DNA from 3 places in the Shewanella sp. GXUN23E genome. Region 3 is predicted to be linked to each of the others. Evidence: predicted binding sites of a transcription regulator. Region 3 holds the regulator's gene; each other region holds the start of a gene.
The links. The regulator MetJ, encoded in region 3, represses methionine synthesis genes. The targets are predictions, from matches to a motif close to TAGACGTCTAGACGTCTA.
Positions count from the first base shown of each region.

Region 1: a site for MetJ is predicted at 1,678-1,695, ahead of metH (methionine synthase). Genes of this name have one in related genera too.
Region 2: a site for MetJ is predicted at 3,555-3,572, ahead of ACRRUX_RS12425 (cystathionine beta-lyase). Genes of this name have one in related genera too.

Region 1 covers NZ_JBOZWP010000006.1:107,056-113,292, reverse strand. The annotation lists gene ACRRUX_RS07940 (ABC transporter ATP-binding protein) at 1-572, opposite strand, end outside; cobalamin riboswitch at 686-810, opposite strand; gene ACRRUX_RS07935 (histidine phosphatase family protein) at 934-1,578, opposite strand; gene metH (methionine synthase) at 1,795-5,526, shown strand; gene ACRRUX_RS07925 (T6SS immunity protein Tdi1 domain-containing protein) at 6,064-6,237, opposite strand, start outside.
Region 2 covers NZ_JBOZWP010000013.1:14,165-20,401, forward strand. The annotation lists gene pdsO (sortase-associated OmpA-like protein PdsO) at 1-405, opposite strand, end outside; gene pdsR (proteobacterial dedicated sortase system response regulator) at 633-1,325, shown strand; gene pdsS (proteobacterial dedicated sortase system histidine kinase) at 1,327-3,510, shown strand; gene ACRRUX_RS12425 (cystathionine beta-lyase) at 3,643-4,836, shown strand; gene ACRRUX_RS12430 (anaerobic C4-dicarboxylate transporter) at 5,030-6,237, shown strand, end outside.
Region 3 covers NZ_JBOZWP010000011.1:101,061-107,297, forward strand. The annotation lists gene ACRRUX_RS11520 (alkaline phosphatase family protein) at 1-1,525, opposite strand, end outside; gene ACRRUX_RS11525 (sensor histidine kinase) at 1,682-2,938, shown strand; gene ACRRUX_RS11530 (response regulator transcription factor) at 2,935-3,471, shown strand; gene metJ (met regulon transcriptional regulator MetJ) at 3,545-3,859, opposite strand; gene metB (cystathionine gamma-synthase) at 4,058-5,218, shown strand; gene ACRRUX_RS11545 (bifunctional aspartate kinase/homoserine dehydrogenase II) at 5,221-6,237, shown strand, end outside.

The DNA.
Region 1 (6,237 bases), on a different contig from region 3:
CTTTGTACCAGCTCGAGAATTTGGATTTGATAGCGGATATCCAGATGATTGGTGGGCTCATCAAGAATAAGCAGTTGCGGCCGCTGCACTATGGCACGGGCGATGAGCGCCCGCTGCTTTTCGCCGCCGGACAACTGACTGAAAGGACGCATGGCAAGCTCACCCAAGCCCACAGTGGCCAGCGCCTCCCCCACCTGCCGGCGATCTGCTGCGCTGTCGAACTCCAGCCAGCCTTTGTGGGGAGTTAATCCCATGGCTACCAGCTCGCGCACACTGACATCCAGCCCGGCGGGGGTATCCTGCTGCACTACAGAGACCCGTCGCGCAAATTCACGGGCGGGAATCTCGCTGCAATCCACACCATCCAGGCAGATCTGCCCGCTATCAGGACGCAAGAACCGATACAGACAACGCAGCAATGAGGACTTACCGGCTCCATTGGGACCAATCAGGCCGATCATCATGCCGGCGGGAACACGAAAGCCGATATCGTCCAGCAAACGTCGGCCGCCGACAGACCAGCTCAGACCATCTACTCTCAGTACAGGCTCAGGCGACAATTGGGGTTGCATGCCGTCTTTTACCTGTCGGTTGCTTATTATTCTTCACTTTTTGCTCCTTCCGGGTAGTCCCGCCCGGGGTGTAAATTAAAAACCCGATGCCCTGACAATCACGTCAGCATGGCGCGGGAGGGTGATCGGTATCCTGACTCTGACTCGCGGTGAGCCACTACAGTTGCGGGTACAGTCCGGGCTTCTCCCGGTTCCCGATCGTTGCAGTCTTACTGCTTATGGGTACTACCAATGATTTAAACTAAAAGCGTGACAAAATTCAGAACCTTCTCAGTCCCAAGTATGACGACTGTTTTGCATTATGCTGTTTTTTAAACTAAATAGCACCAGTGCCAATGAAGCGGTAAAAAAGATTCCTGTTTTAGCCCGGCCAGTGCAGTCTGGGCCAGTTGCGGTCGTCATGGCGCAGCACTGTCACCTCCATCGCCGCCGCATAGGGCAGTGCCATGGCATTGAACAATCCCGCCTGTTGTTTGAGCCCAAGAATATGCGCCATCAGCACCAACATCACCCCGGCGTGACACACCACCCACACCGGCCTATCGCCCGAGGATGAAGGCTGCGTCAGCAGGGTATCACACACCTGCTCGAACGCCTGTGTCACCCGCAGTTCAAACGCCTGCATGGCTTCAGCGGACGGTGGCGGATTTTCCCAGGGATTTTGATAGAAGGCCTCGAAAGCCACAGCATCGCTGCGGTAGATCTCATCAAACTCCAGCCCATCCCAGTCGCCATAGTGCATCTCGGCAAAGGCATCGACAATCCCGGCAGCCAACCCAAATTCACCCGCTTTTTGCCGGGCAAATTCACGGCAGCGTCGCCTCGGAGAGGTGAGAATTTGCCCCGGCACGCCATAGCGTGACAACAACCCATCGGCGCGACGCTGCAGCTGCATCTCCCCTTCAGCCGATAACGCCACATCCGTGCTGCCGCGCAGAATATTACCGCCTTCACAGGCACCATGACGCAAAAAAATCAAACGTATGCTGTTGTTATTGACGCTCATTGAGGCTCCTTGATTCAGCCCGATGCTTGAGATTTCTGGCTATTAGCATGGATAATTTTCCTTCAGCGACTTGCCCTGTCCAATTAAGGCTGGGTATTATGGACGTCTATACGTTTAAATGTCCAAAACAAAAAGACCCTTTGGTGGATGACCAATGCGGTCAGGGACACACTCGACCGCCGGATAACAGGCGGCGCAGCGCACAGGAAGTACAGCATGGCAAGCCCTACAGCTCATACCCCTCATTCCGCTCAGGCGATTTTCCACAGCCTCAAGCAAACCCTGGCCGAGCGTATTGTTATTCTCGATGGCGCCATGGGCACCATGATCCAGCAACATAAGCTGGAAGAAGCCGACTACCGTGGCGACAGGTTCAGCGACTGGCACTGTGATGTGAAAGGCAACAACGACCTGCTGGTGCTGTCGCAGCCGAACATCATCAAGGACATACACCTGGCTTATCTGGCTGCTGGCGCGGATATTATTGAAACCAATACCTTTAACGCCACCACCATCGCCATGGCCGACTATGATATGCAGGCCCTGTCGGCTGAAATCAACCGTGTGGGTGCCCGCCTTGCCCGTGAGGCCGCCGATGAAGTGGCGGCTAACACCGGTATCAAACGCTATGTCGCCGGGGTGCTTGGCCCCACCAACCGCACCTGCTCTATCAGCCCGGATGTCAATAACCCTGGTTTTCGCAATGTGCACTTCGATGATTTGGTTGAAGCCTATACCGAATCTACCCTGGCGCTGATTGACGGTGGCGCCGACATCATTCTGGTAGAAACCATCTTCGATACCCTCAATGCCAAGGCCGCACTGTTCGCCGTGGAAGGGGTGTTCGAGCAATTGGGCTTTAAGCTGCCTGTAATGATTTCCGGCACCATTACCGATGCCTCCGGCCGCACCCTGACCGGCCAGACCACAGAAGCTTTTTATAACTCACTGCGCCATGTCAAACCCATCAGCATGGGGCTGAACTGTGCCCTCGGCCCCAAAGAGCTGCGACCTTACGTGGAGGAGCTTAACCGCATCAGTGAATGCGCCGTGTCTGCCCACCCCAATGCCGGCCTGCCCAATGAATTCGGTGGCTATGATGAAACGCCACAGGAGATGGCTGAGGTCATCAAGCAGTGGGCAGATGCAGGCATGCTCAATATTGTCGGCGGCTGCTGTGGCACCACACCTGAGCATATCAGGGTGATCCGCGAAGCGATTGAACACTGCGCCCCTCGCGTTGCGCCACAGATCCCCGTGGCCTGCCGCCTGGCCGGGCTGGAGCCCTGCACCATAGAAGCGGACTCGCTGTTTGTGAACGTGGGCGAGCGCACCAATGTCACCGGCTCGGCGCGCTTTTTGAAACTCATCAAAGAAGGCCAGTACGAGACCGCACTGGATGTAGCACGGGAGCAGGTTGAAAGCGGCGCCCAGATCATCGACATCAACATGGATGAAGGCATGCTTGATGGCGCCGAGGTGATGACTACCTTCCTCAACCTGATTGCCTCAGAGCCCGACATCAGCCGGGTGCCCGTGATGATCGACTCCTCCAAGTGGGAGGTGCTGGAAGCTGGCCTCAAGTGCATTCAGGGCAAGGGCATAGTCAACTCCATCTCGCTCAAAGAGGGCGAGGCCAAGTTTATCGAACAGGCCAAGCTTATTCGCCGCTACGGCGCCGCTGCGATTGTGATGGCGTTTGACGAGCAGGGCCAGGCCGACACCAAGGCCCGCAAGATTGAAATCTGCAGCCGCGCCTACCGTGTGCTGGTCGATATTGTCGGCTTCCCGCCGGAAGACATCATCTTCGACCCTAATATCTTTGCCATTGCCACCGGCATTGAAGAACACGACAACTATGCGGTGGACTTTATTGAGGCCACCGCCGAGATAAAACGCACCCTGCCCCACGCCATGATTTCCGGTGGCGTGTCCAACGTGTCTTTCTCCTTCCGCGGTAATAACCCGGTGCGCGAGGCCATTCACGCCGTATTCCTGTACCACGCCATCAAGGCCGGTATGGACATGGGCATAGTCAACGCCGGGCAGCTGGCGATTTACGACGATATCGATAGCGAGCTGAAAGACAAAGTCGAAGCCGTGGTGCTCAATTTGCCCTGCCCGGTGGCGGGGTCAACCAATACCGAGCAATTGCTTGAGATAGCGGATAAGTACAGAGGCGATGGCAGCGCAGGCCTCAAGAAAGAAGATCTGGCCTGGCGCAGCTGGCCGGTGAACAAACGCCTTGAGCATGCGTTGGTTAAGGGCATTACCGAATACATAGATGCAGATACCGAAGAGGCACGGCAGCAGGCAAGCCGCCCGCTGGATGTGATTGAAGGCCCACTGATGGATGGCATGAATGTGGTCGGCGATCTGTTTGGCTCGGGCAAGATGTTCCTGCCTCAGGTAGTTAAGTCCGCGCGGGTGATGAAAAAAGCTGTGGCCTATCTCAATCCCTATATCGAAGCGGAGAAGGTTGCCGGCCAGAGCAACGGCAAGGTGCTCATGGTCACGGTGAAGGGCGATGTGCACGATATCGGCAAAAACATTGTCGGCGTGGTACTGGCCTGTAACGGCTATGAGGTTATCGACCTTGGCGTGATGGTGCCGGTAGAGAAAATCATCGAGGTCGCCAAGGCAGAGCAGGTGGACATTATCGGCATGTCGGGCCTGATCACCCCAAGCCTGGATGAGATGGTGCACAACGTCAAAGCCTTCACCCGTGAAGGCCTGACCATTCCGGCGATTATCGGCGGTGCCACCTGCTCGAAAATCCATACCGCGGTGAAGATTGCGCCCCATGCCCCCCATGGCGCCATCTATATTCCGGATGCCTCCCGTGCCGTACCCATGGTCAGCAAGCTGATTAACAACCAAAGCCGTCAGGCCACCATAGATGCCATCTATGAGGAATATGACGCGATGCGTGAAAAGCGCCTGTCTCAGGCCAAGCGCAAAGAGATTGTCTCCATTGAAGCGGCGCGGGAAAACCGTTGCCAGCTGGATTGGCAGGCTCACACGCCATTTAAACCTAAGCAGCTGGGCATTCAGGTATTTGAAGACTACCCCCTTGAAGATCTGGTGGACCGTATCGACTGGACGCCCTTCTTCCGCGCCTGGGAGCTTCACGGTCACTTCCCCAAAATTCTGGATGACGAGGTCGTCGGTGAAGAGGCCCGCAAGCTGTATAGCGACGCCAAAGTGATGCTGCAAACCATCATCGAGGAAAAGTGGTTGACGGCCAAAGGGGTTATCGGCCTGTTCCCGGCCAATACCGTTAACCATGACGACATTGAGCTCTATACCGATGAAACCCGCTCAGAGGTACTGCTGACCACTCACCACCTGCGGATGCAGATAGAGCGGGTCGGCAACGACAACTTCTGTCTGGCAGACTTTGTCGCGCCCAAAGACTCAGGCGTGGCCGACTACACGGGTGGCTTTGCAGTAACCGCAGGCCATGGCATAGATGCGCATCTTGAGCGCTTTGAAGCCAATCACGATGACTACAACGCCATCATGCTCAAGGTACTGGCTGACCGTCTGGCCGAGGCCTTTGCCGAGCGCATGCACGAGCGCGTCCGTAAAGAGTTCTGGGGTTATGCTGCCGAGGAAGCTCTGGATAACGAGGCGCTTATCCGCGAGAAGTATAAAGGCATACGTCCTGCTCCCGGCTACCCTGCCTGTCCGGACCACACCGAAAAAGGCCTGCTGTGGGAGCTGCTTAAGCCCGACGAGTGTATTGACTTGAAGATCACCGAGAGCTTTGCCATGTACCCCACTGCCGCAGTCTCCGGCTGGTATTTTGCCCACCCTAAGTCCCGCTACTTTGGCGTCACCAATGTGGGCCGGGATCAGGTGGAAGATTATGCGGCTCGCAAGGGCATGAGTGTGAGCGAGGTGGAGAAGTGGTTGCAGCCAGTGTTGGATTACGATGTTGAGTGATCGCCTGCACCCTTGGTGAATGTCCAAACTTTGTTTGGAATAACCCGGAGGGTTAGTCGCTTTTCAAGCGACAAAAGTCGTGGGCTTCCAGCCCACACCCGGGTCAGGGGTATTGCTCGTCCGTTAAACAACATCCATGTTTAACGGCCAGCTTGCCCTCCATGGCTCTCGCTCATGAACGTGTTTGCCTGAGGCAAACATTCGCCCTAACAACCCCAAGGACGCCCCAACCGAAGTTGTTATCCATCGTGCATTGCATTCAATTGACGTGACCTGCGTCGATTCACCGTCCCTGGCTCAGCGCCGCTTATGTCATCATCCATGATGACATCCACTATTGAATCCAATCCCCTCCGGCAACTTTGGACGGGGACTCAGTGCAACCTTCAACCTTCGATTAACCAACAAAGGGACATTAGTTACTTTGGGCTAGTGGGATAACGCCTCAAACACCGGCTTGGTGAAGTTGGCGGCTTTTTTGGAACAAAAAAGGTGACAGCTTTACCAAGTCCGCGTGCTTTGATTTGTTATGCGATTTCACGGCACCACCTTTAGTTCAATTTGAGCCCCATCAGGAAGCTCTTCAATTTGTTTGCCGAGATCACCGGAAAACCGAATGATTTCTAGCAGCGGCGCAACCTTAACATTTGAGCCACCATACTCGCCGCCTAACACGCCTGGGATTACCATATGGTATTTATACCCTGGCTC
Region 2 (6,237 bases), on a different contig from region 3:
CAGCGCATCCAGCTGGGCCTGAATGCGGCGCTCACTCTGCTCCGCCAGACGCTCGGCATCCTGCTGCAATTGCTGATGTTGGGCGCTCAGGGTTTGCAGCTCAGTCTGGCTCAGTGCCAACTGCATCTGTTGATATTTGATTTCCTCTTCATCCCCCACCGACTGACCAATCAGCCCACCAGTCAGCGCGCCGATAAAGGCGCCTACTGGCCCGCCGACCACAGCCCCGAGCACCAAGCCTGAGCCGACACCGATCAGCTCCTGTGTGTGTTCCCGCTCCTGCATCTGGCTGGCATGGGCCGATTGTGACAACAGCAAGCCACTGAGCAGCAGCGCCGCCGCTCGGCGACCGGTGAAATGGACAGATTTGTGGTTGCTTGGCTGGCCTTGATTGAATGATGTCATCCTGTATTCCTTCATGGGTTGTTGCTGCGGTGTGTTTGCCGGCAGCAGGCTTTCGATGACACTCATTAAAACGCTGAGAAAAGGCATTGAAGGGGAACAAAAATGGCAATCCAACAATCAAATGTGGCAACAAAATGGCAATTGCCCCCGGCGTCTTTCAAGGTGGCCAAATTGCTGTATAGTCAGCTCACATCCAAGCCAACTCAGCAGTGAATAACCCACATCAGATGAAACGAATTGCCATAGTCGAAGATGAAGCCCTGATCCGGGAAAACTACAAAGATGCGCTCAGTGCCCAGGGTTACAGTGTGCAGACCTACGCCAGTCGCCCCGAGGCCATGCTGGCGTTCAGTACCCGCCTGCCGGATCTGGCGATTATCGACATCGGCCTTGGCAGTGAAATTGATGGCGGCTTTACCCTGTGTCAGGCGCTGCGCTCCCTGTCACCCACCCTGCCCATCATCTTTCTGACGGCCAGAGACAGCGACTTTGATACCGTGTGCGGTTTGCGTCTGGGGGCCGATGATTACCTCACCAAGGATGTCAGCTTCCCCCATCTGCTGGCGCGGCTGGCGGCACTGTTTCGCCGTTTGCAGGCGATGGACAGTGCCGCGCAAAAGGAGTGTCTGCTGCAACGGGGAGCACTGACCATAGACAGCAACCGTATTCAGGCACAGTGGAAAGCGATGACGGTGGAGCTGACCGTCACTGAATTCTGGATGGTACATGCGCTGGCCAAACACCCCGGCCACGTGCGCAATCGCAGCGAGTTGATGCAGGACGCCAAAATCTATGTGGATGACAGCACCATCACCTCCCATATCAAACGGATCCGCAAGAAGTTTATCGCTCTTGACCCGGAATTTGACTGCATAGATACCGTCTATGGCATGGGCTATCGCTGGCACGCAGCAAGCTGATATGTGGCATCCCAGGATCGGTCTGCGCACCAAAGTCGTTATTCTGTCACTGTTTCTGCTGTGCCTGCCCTGGCTTGGCTACGAATACGTGTGGGAGATGGAAAAAACCCTCAGAAACGGTCAGGAGCGCACGCTCGAAGGCACCACTCAGGCACTGGCCACCGCCCTGCATGAGCGCCCCAAACTGTTTCACACCCAGGCCAGTTTTCTGACTCAGGTGGAAAAAGGCCGGGATCTCTATGCCTACCCGCTCTCCGGTCCCATCCAGCTGGATGGCAAGCTCAATGACTGGAGCGACTATGCGCACCGGTTTTTGCGTTATGGTCAGGAGTATGAAATCTACAAACAGGATGACGGCAAGCCACTGGCGCTGGCATTCACCCATATGGTGGGCAAGTACAATGGCTTTCTTTATGGCTTTTTCGATGTCACCGATCCCTTCCCTGTATACCGGGGAGCTAACAGCCTCAGCATTGAACGCAGCGACCGTTTGATGATAGCCACCCTGACCGCGTCCGGTGAGTTCAAACGCTATCTGATCACCCCCATCAGAGACGGCTGGATAAGTGCTTATGAACTGCCAGCCGATCCGGCGCTGACCTCACCTGTCGCCCCGGAGACCCGTATCCAGGGGCAATGGCAACCGTCCGCAGACGGTTATGTGATTGAATTGCGTATACCTTTGTCCATGCTGGGCAGCAAACTGGGCTTTGCCCTGTATGACGTCAATGACAAGCGCTCGGGTCAACTGGACGCCATTGTCGGCACCTCGGCCACAGACGACCAGCTCAAGCTGGGTACTGTGCTGGTGCCCTCACCGGAAATTGAAGAGATCATCAAAGGCATGCGCCACAACACCTCGCGCATCTGGGTGGTGGACAAACATGGCCGGGTGCTGGCCAAATCCGGCGATATTCGCTCAACCTCCAGCGTCTGGACCCGGGAAAGCGAGCCTGAAGGTGACTCCAGTCTGTGGGGTGAATTCAGCCGCCAATACCTGCGGCCACTGTATTACCGGATCCTGACTCAGCCGCCGCGGGATTTTATCGACTCACTGCAGGATTCCACCGAACTTTCCGGCAGCCATATCGACAAGGCACTGCAGGGGCAACTGGGCTCGACCTGGCGCCTCACTCCCGACAACAAAGCTGTGGTATTGGCCGCGGCCAGCCCTATCTGGATTGACGATCAGGTGATGGGCGTGGTGATTGCAGAGGAAACCACTCACGGCATCCGCACCCTGCGCAATCAGGCACTGGAGAAACTGTTCAATATCATACTGATCGTCATGGGTATGGGTACCGCCTCGCTGTTTCTGTTCGCCTCCAACATCTCCCGCCGCATTCGCCGTCTGCGGGATGATGCCGAGCGGGCCATCGACAGTCAGGGCCGCATCCAGCAGGGCATCACGCCATCCAGGGTGCAGGATGAAATTGGCGATCTGTCCCGCAGCTTTGCCAGTACAGTGCAGCGTCTGGGGCAGTACACCCATTATCTGGAAAATATGTCTTCGCGTCTGTCCCACGAGCTGCGCACCCCAGTGGCCGTAGTACGCTCCTCCCTCGAGCATCTGGAATTGCAGGGGCTGGATGAACGCAGTGCCAAATACGTTCAGCGAGCCAGCGAAGGGGTCAGCCGCCTCAGTCTCATCCTCAACAACATGAGTGAAGCCACCCGGCTGGAGCAAAGTCTGGCACACTCAGAAACGGTACTTTTCCCGCTGACAGAGGTGATCCGCGGCTGCATGCAGGGCTATCAGCTCACTTTTCCGCAGCAAAGATTCTCAGTGACAGTGCCGGATGCACCTTTGATGGTCAGTGGCGTGCCTGAATATATCGCCCAGCTGCTTGATAAGCTGATTGCCAATGCCTGCGAGTTTTGCAAGCCAGGAAGCGCCATTGAAGTCTCGCTCACTGTCCAGGGTAAGCAGGCCGTGCTGGAAGTCAGCAATCAGGGCCCCTTGCTGCCCGGGGAAATGGCAACCCAGATATTTGAGTCCATGGTGTCGGTGCGTCCGCCCCAGGGCAGTGATAAACCCCATCTGGGGCTGGGCCTGTATATCGCCAGACTGGTCGCCGATTTTCATCAGGGGCAAATTTGGGCCAGTAACCGGGCCGATGGTCTGGGCGTCTGCCTGTATTTGTCATTGCCCCTGGCCAAACCCGAAAAAAGTCATAAAGATTGAGCCGTCTGCGCCTCAAAGACAGGCGCTTACAGCTTATACAAACTCAGCCGTCCAGATGGCAAGACAGCCGTTAAGATGGTAGGCTCGATAACCAGATTAGCAGTTCAGACAAACAGGGAAGCGGTTGCAAACATGAGTCACAAAGTCAAAAAAGATACCCTTATCGTCAGCGCCGGCAGAGACAGTCAATGGACCAAAGGGGTGATCAACCCGCCGGTATTTCGCGCCTCCACCATAGTGTTCGACACCATGGAGCAGATGCGTCAGGCCGCCGCGCAAAAGGCTGACGGCGGCATGTTCTATGGCCGCCGCGGCACTCCCACTCACTTTGCTTTTCAATCGGCGATTGCCGAACTGGAAGGTGGCGTCGGCACCGCCCTGTATCCGTCGGGCGCGGCGGCCATTAGCGGAGCCCTGCTGTCATTTCTCAAGGCCGGTGATCATCTGCTGATGGTTGACAGCGTGTACGAGCCCACCCGGGATCTGTGCAACAAGCTGCTGGCGGGTTTTGGCGTGGAAACCACTTACTATGACCCGATGATCGGCGACGGTATACGCCAGCTAATCCGCCCCAACACCAAAGTACTGTTTCTCGAATCCCCCGGCTCCATCACCATGGAAGTGCAGGATGTACCTACGTTGTGCCGCATCGCCCATGAACATGATCTGGTGACCATACTGGACAATACCTGGGCCTCGCCCATCAACAGCCGCCCGTTTGAAATGGGGGTGGATATCTCCATTCAGGCCGCCACCAAGTACATAGTGGGTCATTCGGATGTGATGATGGGCACGGCGACCGCCAATCAAAAATACTGGCGACAGCTGCAGGAAAACTCATACCTGATGGGCCAGTGCACCAGCCCGGATGATGTATTTCTGGCAGCCCGCGGACTGCGCACCCTGGGCGTGCGACTGGCGCAACATCAGAAAAATGCGCTGACGGTGGCCCACTGGCTGGCGAGCCGCCCCGAGGTGGATCATCTGCGCCATCCGGCGTTTGAGTCCTGTCCGGGTCATGAGTTTTTCAAGCGCGACTTCAGCGGCAGCAATGGCTTGTTTTCCTTTGTATTGAAGCAAGGCAACCTGGCCGCCGCCACCGCCTTTGTGGAAGGCATGGCGCACTTTAAGATGGGATTTTCCTGGGGCGGTTATGAAAGCCTTATTCTGGCGATCAGCGGCATCGACAAAATCCGCAGTGCCACCCGCTGGGACAGCAGCAAGCCGCTGATCCGGGTGCACATAGGTCTGGAAGCTCCCGAAGACCTGATTGCCGATTTGGAAGCCGGCTTCGCCCGTTTTAATGCCGTGATGCAAAATAACTGACCGATCCAGATCACGGTTTCACATTTTCCTGCCATGGCCTGATCCGGATCAGGCCAACTTTGCGCTCATTTCAGGTAAAATTAATATTCTTTTTACTGATGTGCGCAAGGACAGTGCAACTATGCCCGGCCTTGCCTGAGCAGTCTGCCCGCCTCCGCCCTCAGTGTTTCCTGCAAATCAGAGATCACCATTTATGTTATGGATCGAGTTGGGCATAGTGCTGCTCAGTATCTTCCTGGGAGCGCGCCTTGGCGGCGTGGCTATTGGCTTCGCCGGTGGATTGGGAGTCATGGTGCTGGCCATGCTCGGGGTGCATCCGGGCAATATTCCCTGGGATGTGATCCTGATTATCATGTCAGTGATTTCGGCCATTGCTGCCATGCAAATGGCCGGTGGCATGGATTATCTGGTGCATCTGGCCGAACGTATGATGCGCCGTCACCCGGATAAAATCACTCTGGTCGCCCCGCTTATCACCTACTTTATGACTCTGCTGGCGGGTACCGGTCATACTGCATTTTCCACCCTGCCGGTGATCGCCCAGGTTGCCAAAGAGCAAAATATCCGCCCATCAAGGCCACTGTCGGTATCGGTCATTGCATCCCAGATTGCCATTACCGCTTCACCCGTCTCTGCTGCCATGGTTTTTTTCACCAGTTTGATGGAGCCCCGCGGCGTCAGCTATCTGCAGGTGCTTGCCGTGTGTATCGCCTCGACCCTGGCCGCCGTGATCCTGACCTCGCTGGTCGCCAATCATCTGGGTTGTGAACTCAAAGATGACCCTGTTTATCAGCACCGGCTGGCCAATGGCGAAGTGGCTGCGCCCCATCAGCAGCAAGTGGAAATCAAAGCCGGTGCCCGCGCCTCGGTGGGTATTTTTGTCATCGCTATTATCGCGGTGGTGGCTTATGCCACTGCGGTGTCACCAACCGTTGGCCTGATCAGCGATCCCAGCATGAGTCGGGATCAGGCGATTATCGCACTGATGCTGACTGCGGCGCTGGCCATTACTCTGGTATGTAAACTGGATGCCGAGCAGATTGTCACGGCGGCCACCTTCCGCTCCGGCATGTCAGCCTGTATCTGTGTAATGGGGGTGGCCTGGCTGGGTGACACTTTTGTCGAAGCCAATCTGGATACCATTCAGCATACGGCCTCTTCACTGCTCAACGCCTACCCCTGGATGCTGGCTGTGGTGCTGTTTTTCGCCGCCATGCTGCTCTACTCCCAGGCCGCGACCACCAAGGCGCTGCTGCCCGCCGCACTGGCACTGGGTGTATCGCCACTGACGGCGGTCGCCTCGTTTGCTGCAGTCTCCGCGCTGTTTGTGCTGCCGACTTACCCCACGCTGCTGGCGGCGGTGGAAATGGATGACACAGGTTCAACCCGTATCGGCAAGGC
Region 3 (6,237 bases):
CCTGCGGGGTCTTTCTGTGAGTGAAGATGCTCAGCAGCGACCCCGCCGCCCCAGGATGTGCCATCCAGTTCTCCGCATCGACCATCAAAGATGCGCCCAGGAACGTGGCGGTGCGCTGCACCGTTTCTATCAGCTTGACGCCAAACATCGGCGCTGGCGAGACGATAATCACTTTATCCAGATTGATCAGTTCCTGCTGCAGATCCATCAGCGCTTCCCAATCCATCAAACCAGAGGGTTTGGCCAGATTGGACTCGCTGCGCCAGCGGCGGGTACGGGTATCCAGCACCACAATCTTGGGGCTGGTATTGAGGCTGTAATGCCACTGCTCAAACTGCAGCAGGGTATCGATAAGATCATTGTGCTTTTGCTTGTCCAGCGCATGCCCCTGATCGTTGAGCAGGGCATCCAGTTGCGGCCGGACAGCGGTAAATCGTTGTGGCTGATTGCCCAGCGCCTGAAACAGGGTGTAGCCGATCAGCGCGTTGCCTATAATGCGCCGTGAAAAACGATGACCATAAGCCGCTTCTTCCCATTTGGCGGTGAGGTTCCAGTCATCTGTGATGTCGTGATCATCGAAGATCATATAGGTCGGAATATGGGCCAGCAGACGGCGCACCTGCCCAAGTCCGGCCTTGAATGCCAGCAGATGTTGCCACTCCTGTTGCCATCTGGCCTGATTGGCCCGGCTCAGGCCGCTGACATTGCGCGGAATATCAATTCGATCCCACAGCTCAGGTGACCAGACCAGCAGGTACAGGGCGATGATTTCACTCAGGCTCACCAGATGGTTTTCCCCCATGGCGGTGGTGAAGATCGGGTGATTGATGTACCAGTGCCACAGGGGCGTTTTGGCCGGGTATTCGGTTCTGGGCAGCAGACGTTTGTGGCGCTGATACAGGGCCGCCGGGTGATAGCTGATTTGATTGGAATTGTTCAGCGCAGCGCCTTCAAAACCTTCGGTCGGCAGTCCCAGCGCCTGGATCACTTTGCCAATGGCATACAGCAGTGGACCGCCAATGTCATCCACATACACCTGATCGCCGCTCATAATCAGCAGGGATGGACGCTCCAGTGCGGCGGTCTGGCTGAGCCGGGTATCGGCGGCCACCAGGGCATCAGCACTGTGGTGGTGGGGATTGCGGCAGGAACCGTGCATCAGTGTGTGGATTTCCGGATGCAGTACCAGATTCGGGGTCTGCGCGCCCTGATAACAAAGCGCTTCAATGCCGCGAAACAGATCGCCCTGCTCGCTGTCGGTCAGACGATATGGGATGACCTGGTCTGCTGGCAGCAGATCGGTTTCATTGACCTGCACCAGATATTGCCAGGCTTTGGCGCCCAGTTGGATACGGTGCAGGCTGTCGCTGCCAAGGACAATATGGCGCTTGCCCAGTGTCAGGGTGAGCTCTGCCAGCGGGGCTGAGGTAACGAACCAGAGGGTGAAGTGATGAGTATCGCAGTGACGCAGGATCGGACCGGCCAGCACCAGAGGAAGCGAAGCGATGTTCAATTGGTGATCCATGTTGGAGATGACAGATAAGCCAAGGGTAAACAAGTGCTTTCACGAAGAAAAGTTTTTACACTCAAGACTGGGATTGTTGGCGGCGGAATTAAGCACTTTGTGAAATTTGTGGGTGTGATTATGCCGCTGCCGGTGGAATGGAAAGCAGAAAAAATCATGACAACAAAGTATCCACTGCTTAATCAGGCTGATCAGATTACCCTGCTGCGTTTGCTGGGATTTGGCCTGCAACTGTTATTGGTGCTGTTTGGCGCCGACACCTTTGGTCTGAGCCTGCAAATTGCCGCCCTGACCTGGGTGATGTCGATTGAAGGCGTCTATCTGGCGCTGATCACCTGGCAGCGTCAGCGTCTGGTGCGCAGCGAGCTGACCCTGTTTGCTACCCTGTTGATGGATATCCTGTTCTGGGGATTGTGGCTGGGATTCTCCGGCGGTGCCACCAATGCCTTTGTCACCCTGCTGCTTATTCCCATCGTGCTGGCGGCTGTGACTTTGCCGCTGTGGGCACCCTGGGTTCTGGCGGTGGCGGCGACGCTGGCTTACAGCCTGATGATGAAAATGCTGCCGGCCGAAGCCATGATGCACCATGGTCATGGCATGGATATGACCTCTCATTACCTGGGAATGTGGCTGAACTTTGTGATCACTGCCCTGGTGATCACCACTACAGTGGCGCTGCTTATCCGCCGTATTCGCCGCCAGGATGCGCAGATGGCGCTGCTGCGGGAGTCCCAGTTGCGGCAGGAACAATTGCTGGCGCTGGGTACCGCGTCGGCGCAAATGGCCCACCAGCTGGCGACGCCACTGTCCAGCATGCGACTGCTGCTGGAAGAAGTGCAGGAAGCCAACTGTCCGGTGGCGCTTAACGAGATGGATATCGCCCTCAAGCGCTGTGAATCCACCCTGAGCGAGCTGAGGGACACGACCCGTTCCATCCGTGAAGGCCACCAGTACCAGGCGTCCCCTGAGCAGCTGGCGCATCAGCTGCGACAAAAAATATTGCTGCTGATGCCCGCAACAGAGCTGGATTGGCAGGAGCGGCTGGCGCAGGTGGATCCCGCCGCCAGAGTGCAGGCCGACATGAATCTGATCCCGGCGTTGATGGCGCTGGTAGAGAATGCTGCCGGTGCCAGTCAGGAGCAAATCGCCAGCAGTAAAGTCAGCGTGACCCTGGAAGTACAGGACAGCGCGCTGCAGGTGCGGGTGCGGGATTTTGGTGCCGGTATCGACACCCGTGTGCTGGGGCAACTGGGCTCCAGCTTGATTTCCAGCCCAAAAGGCATGGGTATGGCATTGCTGCTCAGTCACGCCAGTTTTGAGCGGCTGGGCGCCAGTCTGACCCTGAGCAATCACCCTGAATGTGGCAGTGTGGCTGAAGTCAGTTTGCCGTTGTGCGGAGGGCTGGCGGCATGAAGCGTATCCTCATCGTGGAAGATGATCACGCGCTGGCGTCAGTGTTGTGCCGGCGTCTTGGCAAGCACGGCTTTGACTGCACCCATGTGGACAATCCCAGCGATGCGCTGCTGCAGGCCAGACGCATACTGCCTTCCCATATTCTGCTGGATATGAAACTGGAGCTGAGCAATGGTCTGAGCCTGATTTCGCCGCTGCGCCAGTTACTGCCCAGAGTGACTATGGTGCTGCTGACCGGCTATGCCAGTATTGCCACTGCGGTCGAGGCGATCCGCGCCGGTGCCGATAACTATCTGGCCAAGCCGGTGGATACCCAAACTCTGCTGGCTGCGCTGTTACCGGCCGGTCAGACTGTGGCAGAAGCGGAAGTGTTTGATGAAGTGGCACCGATGAATCCACGTCGGCTGGAGTGGGAGCATCTGCAACAGGTGCTGCAGGCCAATCAGGGCAATGTATCGGCCACGGCCAGACAGCTGGGCATGCACAGGCGCACGCTGCAACGCAAGCTGCTGAAAAAGCCGGTACTGGAATAGTTGGTACAAATTCACTGGCGCTAAAACGACCACACCCGGCATGGCCGGGTGTGTTTTACAGAGAAGCTGACGCTTACTCCAGCTCTTCCCACTCGATGCCCATGGCGGTCATCAGCGCCTTGGCTTCAGAAGGAATGCTGTCGGGTCTGTCCTTGGACAGATCTTCATCATTGGGCAACGGCTGACCTGTATAGGCATGCAGGAAAGCTTCACACAATAATTCACTGTTGGTCGCATGACGCAGGTTGTTCACCTGGCGGCGGGTACGCTCATCAGTCAATATCTTCAGCACTTTCAGGGGAATGGATACAGTGATCTTTTTCACCTGCTCATTCTTCTTGCCGTGCTCTGCATAAGGGCTGATATAGTCGCCGTTCCACTCAGTCATTGACTCACCTGTTGATTCTGGAATTCGCTGCCGATTTTAAACACTTACTTTATACAGTCAAATTATTGCGGCGAAAACGAGACGAATGCAAATAGAATTCTTGATGTTTGGACGTCTAAATGTCTTTATGTCTGTTGACCAGAAAGTAACAAATGAGTTAATTTAGACGTCCAGACATCTACCCAGCAGGAGCGAGTGATGACCCACAGGCGCGTGGCCACCGAGGCAGTCAGGCAAGGAATTGAAAGCGACACCCAATTTGGGGCTGTCGTGCCGCCCATTTATCTGTCGACCAACTACAGTTTTGACGGTTATCAATCGCCCCGGGAATATGACTACAGTCGCTCGGGCAATCCGACCCGCAATGTGCTGGCGGAAACTCTGGCCAGGCTGGAGCAGGGCAGCACCGGCATCATCACCAGCACCGGCATGGCGGCCATCACTCTGGTGGTCAATCTGCTGGGCCCGGATGATCTGCTGATCGTGCCCCATGATTGTTACGGCGGCAGCTACCGGCTGTTTACCAATCTGGCGCGCAAAGGTCAGTTCAAACTCAAGGTAGTGGATCAGACCGATGCTGCGGCGCTGGCGCAGGCTATCGCCCTCAAACCTGCACTTATCTGGGTAGAAACTCCTTCCAATCCACTGCTGCGGGTAGTGGATATCAAATCTGTGTGTCAGCAGGCCAAAGCCGTGGGCGCCAAAGTGGCCGTGGATAACACCTTTCTGTCGCCGGTGCTGCAGCAGCCACTGACCCTGGGGGCGGATATCGTGGTGCACTCCACCACCAAATACATCAATGGTCACAGTGATGTAGTCGGCGGCGCGGTGATTGCCAGCGATCCGCTGCTGGGCGAAGAGCTGCTGTGGTGGGCCAATACCCTGGGGCTGACCGGCGGCGCGCTGGATGCCTATCTGACACTGAGGGGAGTACGTACTCTGGCGGTGCGCATTCGCGAACATCAGCGCAATGCCCAAAAAATCGTTGCGGCACTGTGCGCCAGTGAGGTGGTGGACAAAGTATATTATCCGGGAATGGCTGACCATCCCGGCCATGAGATTGCCAAAGCCCAGCAACAGGGCTTCGGCGCCATGGTGAGCTTTGAGCTCAAAGGCGGCGCCGCAGAGGTGGAAGCCTTCTTAAGCGCCCTTACGCTGTTTTCTCTGGCAGAAAGCCTGGGCGGCGTGGAAAGTCTGGTGGCCGTGCCTGCCACCATGACCCACAGGGCGATGGAGCCTCAGGCGCGGCTGGAGGCTGGCCTGAAAGATACCCTGATCCGCTTGTCCGTCGGCATAGAAGATGGTGAGGATCTGTTGGCAGATATTGGTGCGGCGTTGGCTGCGGTTGCAAGGAGATAAGCATGGCCCCCTGTCATCTTCATAAATTTGGTGGCTCCAGTCTGGCGGATGCTGACTGTTACCGGCGGGTTGCCCATATTCTGCTGACCCATGGTCACAGCAGTGATCTGGTGGTGGTATCGGCCGCCGGTAAGACCACCAACTTCTTATATAAGCTGCTCAGCCTCAGCGATGCCGGACAACTCTGGCAGGAGGAGCTGCAGGTGTTGATCAGCTATCAGCAGACCTTGATTGAGCAACTGCTGTCCAGTGACACCGCCAGAGTGCTGCGTGAACGCCTGTCTACCGACAAGGCGCAGCTGGTCAGTCTGCTGAGCCTGGAGCAGCGCAATGTGTATCAGGTAAACCAGACCGTCAGCTTTGGCGAGCGCTGGTCTGCCCGTTTGCTGGCGGCATTGCTGCGTGAGCAGGGGGTAGCGGCCAGCCATGTGGATGCCACCAGTTTGCTGATCGCCGATGAAGGTGCTGTGCCCCGCATCCGCCACGAAGAATCCCGCAACCGTATCAAAGCCTGTCTGGCCAATCATGCCAATGAGCGGCTGGTGATCACCGGTTTTATCTGTGCCAATGAACATGGCGATACCCTGCTGCTGGGCCGCAATGGCTCTGACTTCAGCGCTACCTTGATCGCCGCGCTGGCCGATATTGATCGCTGCACCATCTGGACCGATGTGGAAGGGGTGTTCAACGCCGATCCCAATAAGATCAACGATGCCACTTTGCTCTCCAGTATGTCATTGCTGGAGGCTGATCGGCTGGCGCGTTTGGGCTCGCCTGTGCTGCACAGCCGCACGCTGCAGCCGCTGTTTGATGTGGATGTCAGTCTGGCTGTGCGCTCCAGCTATGCCTCGCACACCGACTTCACCCTGATCGCCCGCGAAAGCACCTCGGCCAGCGCGCCCGTGGTGACCAGTTTGCCTGAGGTAGTGCTGCTGTCATTGCAGCTGGCCGGGAGTGCTGATGAGCTGCTAGCCGAGCTGAATAATCAGGGACTGACGGCGCTGGCCAGCTGGAAGCAG